Regions from separate parts of the Paenibacillus filicis genome, predicted to be linked through region 2. Evidence: riboswitches for the same ligand, from Rfam matches in the RefSeq annotation. Region 2 holds a riboswitch; the other holds the start of a gene.
What was found. A riboswitch is a leader RNA that binds a small molecule or an ion and turns the genes downstream of it on or off. The one in region 2 is predicted to bind cobalamin.
Positions count from the first base shown of each region.

Region 1 (5,520 bases), on a different contig from region 2:
AAGAAAGACCTGAATGCTACCGTCAAGCTGAACTTCACAACGTGGAACGACTGGCAGACCAAATACAACCTGCTGCTGACGGCAGGTGAGAAGATCGACATGATCTTCAGCTCTTCGTGGGCTGGCTACTTCAAGTACGCCAAGCAAGGGGCCTTCCTCGATCTGACGCCGCTGCTGCCGAAGTATGCGCCGCAAATCCAGAAGCAGGTGCCCGCTCAGGACTGGAGCGACGTCACGTTGGGTGGCAAGATTTATGCGATCCCGAATACGAATCCGGAGTATACGCCCAACGGGATCGTCTACCGGGAGGACTGGAGGAAGGAGCTAAACCTGCCGGAAATCAAGGATCTCGATTCCATCGAGGCCTATCTGGAGGGCATCAAGAAGAACAAGCCGGGCGTTATTCCGATCAACGGCAGCGCGTGGAATGAGGTAAGCACGCTGTTCACCGCCGTCAACGACTTCCAGGTCATCGGCGGGGAGAGCAAAATTATTATCGCCAAGAGCTATGACAAGCCTAGAGATATCGTAGCTTACCCCTTCACGCCGGAGTATGAAGCCTGGGTGAAGAAGATGAAGGAGTGGGCGGATAAAGGCTACTGGTCCAAGAATACGCTTTCATCCAAGCAGGAGGCCGGAGACCTGATCAAGGCAGGCACGGGGGCCGTGTACTGGCGTAACCCTCCTGGCGCAGCGGGTTTCATCACCGATGTGAAGAAGAAAGATCCGAAGATGGAGATCGGCTATTTCCCTTATACACGTCTCAAGGGTTATGCGATGCCGACGATGGCGATTGCCAACGGCATGGCCATTCCGAAGAGCGCAGCAAACCCTGAGCGCTCGCTGATGGTGCTGGAGAAGATCAGAACGGATGCCAAGTATTACAACCTCATCACCTACGGGATTGAAGGTTATAACTATGACCTGATCAATGACGGCAAAAACATCGCCACGCCGTCCAAGAGCCAGGATGCAACGAAGGTCACCCCTTACAGCATTGCCGATTGGGGCTGGAGAAACAAACCGCTGATGAAGCCGACCGCCGGCGGCTGGGAAGGCCTCGATAAGCTGAACGAGGAATTCGCCAAGATGAGCAAGCCGGATATTTTCTCGCCGATCTCGATGGACTACGATCCGGTGAAGACCGAGTATGCGGCAGTGAATCAGGTCGTCGATCAGTACGGCAAGCCGCTGATGATGGGGCTGGTGCCGAACGTCGATCAGGCGATCAAGACGTATCAGGAGAAGCTGAAAGCCGCCGGGATTGACAAGGTACTCGATTATGTGAAGCAGCAATCCAATGCTTATTATGATGAAAAAGGAATTAAATAGCAGGATCTCGAAGTAAGTACACGAGGCGAGCTTCAGATTAATCAAGAAATAAAAAAGGCGGAGGCTGCGGGTCGGCCTCCGTTTTTTGAATTTAAGTGAGGGAGTTGACTCTATGAACCAGGTGTATGTATGGGAATCGACCATCGATGAATCGAAGAAGCTGACTGAGGCGAGTCCACTTTCCTTCTCGGATATCGCCGAGCCGTACAATGATTATGTCATTACCTTGAACGAGGATGTGACCTATCAGCAAATGGACGGCTTCGGGGCTTCGTTCACCGATGCTTCCGCTTGGCTGGTGTATCACGCGCTATCGGATGAGCTTAAGGACGAGCTGATGCGCAAGCTGTTCGACCGCGAGGAAGGCATCGGCATGTCCTTTATCCGCCAGCCGATGGGTGCCAGCGATTTTGCGTGGAAGATATATAGCTACGACGATGTGGAGCCTGGCGAAAGCGACTATGAACTGAAGCGGTTCTCGATCGACCATGACCGGGCTTACATCCTGCCTGTCCTTCATCAGGCCTTGAAGCTGAACCCGGAGCTCAAGGTCATGGCTTCGCCGTGGAGTCCTCCGGGCTGGATGAAGACCTCGGATGCGATGATAGGGGGAAAGCTGAAGCCGGACTGCTATGAGGTGTATGCGCGCTACTTCGTCAAGTTTCTAGATGCTTACGAGGCCGAAGGCATTCCGATCTATGCCGTCACGATGCAGAACGAACCGGGCTATGAGCCCAAGGAGTATCCGGGCATGATCGTGAAGCCGTCGGAGGAAGCGGCGTTTATCAAGTCGCATCTGGGACCGAAGCTGGCGGAGCGGGAGCAGCCCGTCAAGATTATGTGCTATGATCATAACTGGGATGTCCCGAGCCACCCTGATGAGATCTATGAGGATGCCGAAGCGAACCGCTATATCGCAGGGACGGCCTGGCATGTGTACGGGGGGCGCCATGAGGCGATGACGCTGATCAAGAAGCGGTTCCCAGATAAGGACGTTTGGTTCACCGAGGCCTCCGGAGGCCAGTGGATTCCGCCGTTCCACGACGCCTTCATGGATCAGATGAAGCATGTGATCCGCACGACGCGGAACTGGTCGAAGTCGGTGATCTGGTGGAATATCGCGCTGGACGAGAACAACGGTCCGACCGTACTGTCCCGCAGCACCTGCCGTGGGCTGGTGAAGATCGAGCAGCAGACCGGGCAGCTCACCTATAACCTGGATTATTACACCTTGGGCCATATCAGTAAGTTTGTGCGGCCGGGCGCTTACCGGATCGAATCGAATACGTTCGAGGACGACCTGGAAAGTGTAGCATTCCGCAATGAGGATGGCTCCAAGGTTGTCATCGTGTCCAACCGGACGACTGATCCCAAGTTATTTGTGGTGGCGTGTGGCGACCGGACATTCCAGTATACGATAGCTGGGGAAGCCGCCGTTACGTTCAAGTGGGCGTGAGACGAGGCACTGGGCTGGCTGTATCAGAGACCCATCTATGCGGTTGAATACGAATGGATTTTGCTGAAATAACCGGCGGGTTCAGGCCGGGCTTCAGCTGTGGAAAGCCCGCAGGAGATACCTCGTACATCAAGATCCCCTTTCTTTGGAGAGGGGGTTTTGCCGTCTCAGGCAAGTCGCAGCGAGATCTTGTCGGCGGGCGCTGCCGGATAGCTCTGCCAGTCGGATTATTCCTCCTACCCGCCCCGCCGTTGTCCCCTCAGCCTCGCCATGCTATGCTGTCTGTAGAAGTCAGATCCCGTGATGGAGGCCATACGATGCAAACTTTTGTGATGCTTGGCAGTATATTGATGTTTCTGGCGGTTGCGCTGGGTGCCTTCGGTGCGCATGCGCTCAAGGCCAGGCTAACACCGGATAAGATGAAGGTGTACGAGACGGGGGTCCAGTACCATATCGCGCATGCGCTCGGCTTGCTGCTGCTTGGACTGCTGGCGGACCGGTTGCCAGAAGCGTCTCTGATCGTCACAGGCGGCTGGTTTCTGCTGGCCGGCGTGATTTTGTTTTCGGGGAGTCTGTACATGCTGAGTCTGACGGGCAAGCGAATTTTTGGCCCGATTACCCCGCTCGGGGGAGTGGCGTTCCTGATCGGCTGGGTGCTGGTGCTCGTGGCCGTGATCTGATCTCGGGCTTGCCTGAACAGAAAGATTACGATATGATCAGTCTTGTTTCATAGACAACTGCATACCTCAGGGAACAAGGTGCTTGACTGAGGTCAAGCTTAATAGGGAAGTTCGGTGCGATGCCGACGCGGTCCCGCCACTGTAGGGGAGGAGTCTCGGCAAGATGCCACTGATCCGCATATCGGATGGGGAAGGCTGCCGACGGCAGAGATACCCGAGCCAGGAGACCTGCCTGTTCTGACACACAACGTTGACCCCTACGGAGAATAGGGAGGTGTTAAAGACGGCCGTCTTGTTTCCATATCATATGTCGGGACATCTTTAACCTTCCTTGTGTGAAGGTAAAGATGTCTTTTTTATTTATCCAGCAGAAAGAAGGAATCGAACGCATGTATCCATTTGTTCAACAATCCAAGACCAAGCTTCACATGGTTCTATGGGCTCTATGTCTGCTGCTCGTCCTGGCAGGGTGTAGCTCAGCGGCGCCGCAGACCGGCACGCCATCCACAGCCCCCTCCGGCAGCCAGCTTCCGGAGGAAATTGTCCTGGCGGCGCCCCGCGATCTGGCGCCCGGACCGCAAGATGCTTATTACACGAGCACGATCTTATATGTATGGGAGCCGTTGATCACCGCTTCCGAGGACGGACAGCCCGCTCCCAAGCTCGCGGAATCGTGGACGATGTCGGCCGACGGCAAGGAATGGAGCTTCAAGCTGCGGAATAACGTCAAGTTCCATGATGGAGAATCCTTGAACGCGGATGCCGTCATCGCCAACTTTAACCGGTACAAGCAGGTAAGTCCCAAGAGCTCGCCGTTCTATACCCTGGACATCAAGAGTTCTTATCCGGGGCTGAAGGAAGTTGTGAAGCTGGACGATCTGTCATTCAAGCTCGTCTTTGAAAATCCGCAGCCTACGCTGTTGTATGCGATGGTTAACTTCTCTAGCGCGATCTACAGCCCTAAGAACTTCAATGAGAAAGGCGATTTCAACGGCCTTCCTCAAGGAACAGGTCCCTTCAAGCTGATCGAGCATCAGAAGGATCAATATGCACTGCTGGAAGCGTTCGACGGCTATTACGGGGAGAAGGCTGCAACCAAGCGGATTCGCGTCCGTTCGATCCCGGACCCGGATACCCGTTTGGCCGCTTTGAAATCCGGTGAGATTATGGGTGTCATGGATCTTGGAGCGATCCCGCCTACCCTCGCCAAGGAGCTACTGAAGGACCCCCAATTCGAAATTTCGGCAACGAAGTCGACGATTTCTCATTATCTGCACCCGAACGGCAAGAAGGCGCCCTTCGATAATCCGAAGATGCGCCAGGCCGTCAGCCTGATGCTGGACCGTGAGCAATTGGTGAAGGAGCTGTATCTGGGCTACCCGACCGCCACCGCCAATTTCCTGAACAGCACCTCGCCGTTCTACAAGGAAATCAAGCTGGAGCATAAGCCGGATGAAGCCAAGAAGCTGGCAGCAGAGGTGCTGGGCACTCAGCGGCAGTCGATCGATCTGATCGTGCCGACCTACGGCTTGGACCGTTATCCATATAAAGCGCAGGCGGAGCTGTTCCAATCCGTGCTGAAGGATCTGCAGCTGGACGTAAATATCAAGATTCTGGATGGAGCTGCCTTCAAAGACGCACAGGCCAAGGGGGATTACCATCTGGCTCTCGCTACCCAGGGACTGCCGAATGGCGATCCGTTCACCCTCTTCACCAACTATTTCTCCAGCGCTGGCTCCAGCAACAAGAGCTACAGCCTGGGCTATAAGAATGACCGGGTTGACCAACTGCTGAATCAAGCCAAGGGAACCTTGAGCCTGGATGAGCGCAAGGGTATCTACAACGAGCTGCAGACGATCGCCGCTGCGGATCTGCCGACGATTCCCTTATTCAACGATGCCAGTCTGATCGCCTACAATAAAAAAATAAAAGGCTATAAAGCGACGATCTACGGCACTACGCTGCCTCAGCTTGCCTGGGTCAAGTAGATGCGGTATGTCTTCAGGCGGATAGCCGCCGCTATTCCTGTCCTGCTGGGCATTTCTTTCATAG
Region 1 covers NZ_JBBPCC010000036.1:23,768-29,287, reverse strand. The annotation lists gene WMW72_RS33640 (extracellular solute-binding protein) at 1-1,332, shown strand, start outside; gene WMW72_RS33635 (glycoside hydrolase family 30 protein) at 1,445-2,788, shown strand; gene WMW72_RS33630 (DUF423 domain-containing protein) at 3,106-3,468, shown strand; cobalamin riboswitch at 3,527-3,718, shown strand; gene WMW72_RS33625 (ABC transporter substrate-binding protein) at 3,816-5,456, shown strand; gene nikB (nickel ABC transporter permease) at 5,457-5,520, shown strand, end outside.
Region 1: linked by a shared signal. The riboswitch ahead of WMW72_RS33625 (ABC transporter substrate-binding protein) and the one ahead of WMW72_RS08695 (FecCD family ABC transporter permease) in region 2 are both predicted to bind cobalamin.

Region 2 (5,520 bases):
CGCCGAGCCGAAGGTGTACGGCAAGGCCTGCGCAGAGGCGCTGGAGGCGGTGCTGGCGCTTGGGGAGCGATACGGCTTCCGCACGTCCAATACCGACTACCGCTGCGGGGTGATCGAGGGAGGGGGAGCGGGCCAGCGAAGCGTCGGCATCTGGGGGCATACCGATGTCGTGCCTGCCGGGGACGGCTGGGTCTATCCTCCGTTCCAGTCGACACGTGTCGGTGATTTCCTGATCGGCCGGGGCGTGCAGGATAACAAGGGCCCCGTCGTCGCCGTTTTGTACGCGCTGCGCTGCATCCGGGAGCTAGGGCTTCCGCTTCGCTACATGGTCAAGCAGATCATCGGCAGTGCCGAGGAGATCGGGATGGGCGATGCGGTGTATGTCGTCCAGCACGGGGATGTGCCGGACTTCAATATCGTAGCAGACAGCGGCTTCCCGGTCTGCTATGGGGAGAAAGGCCTGATCCAGGCAGACCTGATATCGCCCAGTCTGGGAGGTGGAGCGGTGCTTGGCTTCCGGGCGGGCAGCGCCTCCAACATCGTACCCGGCGAGGCCGAGCTGACGCTGCGCTATGACGAAGGGCTGGGGCGCAGGCTGCAGGCTCTGCCGGAGACGGTCACGGTAACGCGCGTGGATGCGCCGGGCGAGCTGCCGGGGGATTTGGGTGCAGTCAGGCTGACGGCCCGGGGAATTCCGGGGCATGCGGCCTTTCCGTCCGGCTCGATCAATGCGATTCACGTGCTGTTGGACGCCGTGCTCGCTGCGGGTTTGCTGGATGCCGGAGAGGCGTCAGCCTTCCGGTTCATCGCGGCGGTGTGCGCCACTTATGACGGAGCAGCGCTGGGCATCGCCTGCGCGGATGAGGTGTCCGGCGAGCTGACCTGCGTCGGCGCGATCGGCAGCCTGGTGCGGGGCGAGGCCCGTCTGAATCTCAATATCCGGTGTCCGATTACGGCGGATGCTTCCGTCCTTCTCAAGGCGCTCGAGCAGTCGGCTGCCGGTCATGGCTTCACGCTTGACGCGGTGCAGGTGAATAAGGGCAACCGGGTCGATAAGGATGCCCCGGAGGTCAGGCTGCTGAACGATACGTTCAACCGGGTGATGGGGACGCAGAAGGAGCCGTTCGTCATGGGCGGCGGCACCTACGCCCGCAAGCTCCCGCATGCCGTTGGCTTCGGTCCAGGGATGCCGGCGGATGTATCTGTGCTCGGCTTGCCGGAGGGCCATGGACAGATTCATGGGCCGGATGAAGCCCAGTCAATCCCGAATCTGCTGGCGGCGCTCAAGGTTTATGTGATGGCGCTGCTGGCTTTGAATGAATGGGCCGAGTCATGAGCGGGAAATAGGCAGGCTGTAAAGGCTAAGACGGAGTAGCCCGGTTGCTGCGGCAGCGGGCTTTCTGTATGTTTACCGGATGAATATGTCTGCTAGTACGCTTCTTCGTAAACATTTCAATTGACACTATTCTTATCGCTGCTATAGACTAAAGGATGATAATTGCATAAGTGGAAACAGGTGCTTTGGCTTCGGCCAAAGCTTAAAAGGGAAGTACGGTGCAAATCCGTCACGGTCCCGCCACTGTAAAGGGAGCCGGAAGGTCCGGCTATTTCTCGGTACGATGTCACTGGAGCTTGCTCCGGGAAGACGCCGAGAGAGAAACCCTGAGTCAGGAGACCTGCCTGTTTGGACAACACTGCTTTGACCTGCGGAGAATGGGGAGGTGTTAGAATGCTGAGGCTTATTGGTGGACCTCGATTATTTCGAGCCGTCCTGTCTATTAGAGGAGCATGTCTAACCGCTGATCGCGGGTAGGGATGCTCCTTTTTGCTGTGTGTGAGATCTGGAGGAAAGAGGGGGTCAGATGAGTCGTTTATCGCAAGAGAGATCTGCCGCAGCAACCCGGATCGCAGCCGAGGGACGGTTCCCCCTCATCGTGCTGGGGCTGGCTGTGCTGCTGCTCGTGTCGGTTACGCTCGCGGTGATGCTGGGGCCGGTCCGTATCGAACCGTCCACCGTGTGGAAAATTGCGTTCTCGCATATCCCTGGCGTGGACCAGTGGCTGGAGCCGCAATGGTCCAAGGCACAGGGCAATATTATCTGGGACATCCGCTTCCCGCGCGTGCTGCTGGGCGCTGTCGTAGGGGGCGGACTTGCTGTAGTGGGGACTGTCATCCAGGCGCTGACCCGCAATCCGCTGTCCGATCCGTACATTCTGGGTGTGTCCTCGGGCGCGTCCGCTGCCGCTACGCTTGTGATTTTATTCGGCGCGTTTCAAGTGTTCGGCTCGTATGCTCTATCCGTGTCGGCGTTTCTTGGGTCGCTGCTCGCCATCGTGCTGGTCTACATGCTGGCACGCGTCGGCGGCTCGTTGTCCAATACGCGCTTGCTGCTCGCGGGTATCGCAGTGTCTATGATGTTGTCGGCGCTGACCAGCTTTATCGTGACAATGGCGCCGAAGGAAGAAGGCATCCGGTCGGCGATGTTCTGGATGATGGGCAGTCTGACCGGGGCCAAATGGAGCTACTTGTCGCTTCCGTCCTTCTTGGTCGTGGCCGGTACCGCGTACCTGATGCTGCAATACCGTTCACTGAATGCGCTGTTGATGGGAGAAGAGACGGCTGTCACCCTGGGAGTCCACATGGACCGCTTCCGCAAGGTGCTGGTGATCGTGGCCTCCCTGCTGACGGGGGTGATCGTCGCGGTCAGCGGAGCGATCGGATTCATCGGATTGATGATCCCCCATCTGGTGAGGCTGCTGGTAGGCTCCGACCATCGCCGCGTTCTGCCGGTCAGCATGCTGCTGGGGGCATCCTTCATGATCTGGGCGGATGTGTTCGCCCGGCTGGTCCTGGCTCCAGAGGAGCTGCCCGTCGGCATCGTCACGGCGCTGTGCGGCGGTCCGTTCTTTATCTGGCTGCTGCGCCGCAGCTCATACTCGTTCTAGAGGGAGGGAACCGACCGATGAAGGTGGAGGTTCAGGGGCTCTCGTACGGCATCAAGGGAGTCCCTATCGTGCAAGACGTGGACCTGCAGGTGAATCCGGGCGAATTTGTCGGCATCATCGGTCCGAACGGAAGCGGCAAGTCGACGCTGCTGAAAAACATCTACCGCGTGCTGAAGCCCCAAGCGGGTTGGATTTCCTTGGACGGGCAGGCTCTGTCCGAGCTGTCCTACAAGGAAGCTGCGCAGAGGATGGCGGTGGTCAGTCAGGAGACGTCATCCGTCTTTGATTTTACAGTCTGGGATATTGTACTGATGGGCCGCCATCCCCACAAAGGGATGTTTGCCGCAGATACGAAGGGGGACGACGCCCTGGTTCGCGAAGCACTGGACCGTGTAGGGATGGGGGACTATGCGCGGCGGAGCTTCTCCAATCTGTCCGGCGGGGAGAAGCAGCGCGTGCTGATCTCCCGGGCGCTGGCTCAGCAGTCGCAATTTCTCATCATGGACGAGCCGACGAACCATCTGGACATCCGGTACCAGCTGCAGATTATGGACTTGGTCCGCACACTGCGGATTACCGCGTTATCGGCACTGCATGACCTGAATATGGCTTGTTATTTCTGCGACCGGATCATCGTGATGAACGCCGGTCAGGTACACGCTTCGGGCACGCCCGATGAAGTGATAACGCCCGAACTGCTGGAAGAAGTGTTCGGCGTGAGTGCGGAGCTGGCCGTGCATCCGGTGACCCGCAGGCTCAGCATTACGTATTTCCCTGAATCATTGCAATCTCAATTTAAGACAAAAGGAGCCTTACTCGTATGAAACGTTTTTCAACACTGATGATATCTGTGCTCATGAGCACGCTGTTGGTAGTCCTGACCGCTTGCGGTCAAACCCCTTCGAAGAGCCCGGCGGCTGGCGGAGACAGCCCGCAGAAAGCATCGTCCGAGCAAGCGGCAGCTTATACGCCTGTCACGATCCAAAACATGGACCGTACGCTGACCTTCAAGGAAGCTCCCAAGCGGGCTGTCAGCTTGAACCAGCATACGACGGAAATTATGCTGGCGCTAGGTCTGGAGAAGTCGATGGTCGGCACCGCCTACATGGACGACGAGATTCTCCCTGAGCTGAAGGAAAAGTATGCCGCCATCCCGGTGCTCGCTGCCAAGTATCCTTCCCTGGAAGTGCTGCTGGGTGCTGATCCGGACTTTGTCTACGGCCGCAAAAGCGCCTTTGCCGAGAAAGGTGTCGGTACTGTAGAAGCCTTGAAGGAAAAAGGCATCACGGCCTATGTGGCCCAAGGAACTTATGTGCCGTTCGGCTCGCTGGATGACGTGTATGCGGATATCTCGAATATCGGAACTATTTTCAACGTGAAGGCCAAATCCGACGCGATGATCGATTCGATGAAAGCGAAAGTGAAAGAGATTCAAGCGAAGATCGGTCAGCCTGAGAAGCCGCTGCGGGTATTTGCCTATGACAGCGGAGATGACAAGGCGTACACAGCAGGTAAATCGTTAACGACGAATCTGGTCCAGCTGGCAGGCGGTAAGAATATTTTCGGCGATGTCGAAAAGGGCTGGGCGACGGTGAGCTGGGAGGAGGTTGTGGCGCGTGATCCGGAGGTGATCCTGATCTTCGATTACGACAAGCCGACGGCCCAAGAGAAGATCAAGTCCCTGCAGAGCAATCCGGCTCTGGCGAATGTGACTGCGATCAAGAATAACCGGTTCGTGATCATGCCGCTGTCCGATGTGTTCGAGGGAGTCCGGAACATGACGGCCCTGGACAAGATGGCGAAGGGCTTCTATCCCGAGAAATTTAAATAAAGACCTGCTCTTCTCGGAGCTGTCGAGAGAAAGAGGCCCGGAGGTGTCGTCGCATTGACTATGACGGATTGTTCATTTTGCCACTATAAATATGACGAATGGTTTGGGGATAGCCGCAACGGTGTGCCTGCGGGCGTGCCGATTGGTGCCTTGGCCGGAACGGTCTGTTCGCGGTGCGGTCTTCAGGGCGTGCGGCATGAGCCGCAAGCCAATGCCCTGTATGCGGGGATAGAGGTGGAGCTGTACGATCAGTTCGCCGGTAAGGCCGGCATCGCCTTCGCCCGCGACTGGGTTCTGGCGACCAGCGGGGGGCTTGCTGAGCCGCCCCGCGTGCTGGAGCTCGGGACGGGCACTGGCCGGATCGCCGTGGAGCTGGCGCAGCACGGCATGCGGGTATGCGGTGTGGATCGCAGCCGGGAGATGCTGAAGCTCGCGGAGGCGAAGCGCCAGCGCGTGCTCAAGGGCCGCGCGGACAGCCTGGAGCTGGCAGAGCAGCCGATGCTGGAGCTGGAGCTGGCGGAGAGGGCGTTCACACACGCCCTGTGTCTTCAGGGCGTGTTCCAGCATATAACCCGGATGAGCGAGCATCGGACGGTGCTTCGGAGAATCCGGGAGCATCTGGCACCGGACGGGCTGCTTGCCGTTGAGCTGCTGCTGCCTCCTGCTGAGGCGAGCTGGAAGACGGTGCAGCGCAAGCTGCTGCCGAAGGACAAGATCGTCTACAGGCACGTAGAAGGGGAAACT
Region 2 covers NZ_JBBPCC010000004.1:164,736-170,255, forward strand. The annotation lists gene WMW72_RS08690 (Sapep family Mn(2+)-dependent dipeptidase) at 1-1,336, shown strand, start outside; cobalamin riboswitch at 1,498-1,698, shown strand; gene WMW72_RS08695 (FecCD family ABC transporter permease) at 1,863-2,945, shown strand; gene WMW72_RS08700 (ABC transporter ATP-binding protein) at 2,963-3,769, shown strand; gene WMW72_RS08705 (ABC transporter substrate-binding protein) at 3,766-4,776, shown strand; gene WMW72_RS08710 (class I SAM-dependent methyltransferase) at 4,837-5,520, shown strand, end outside.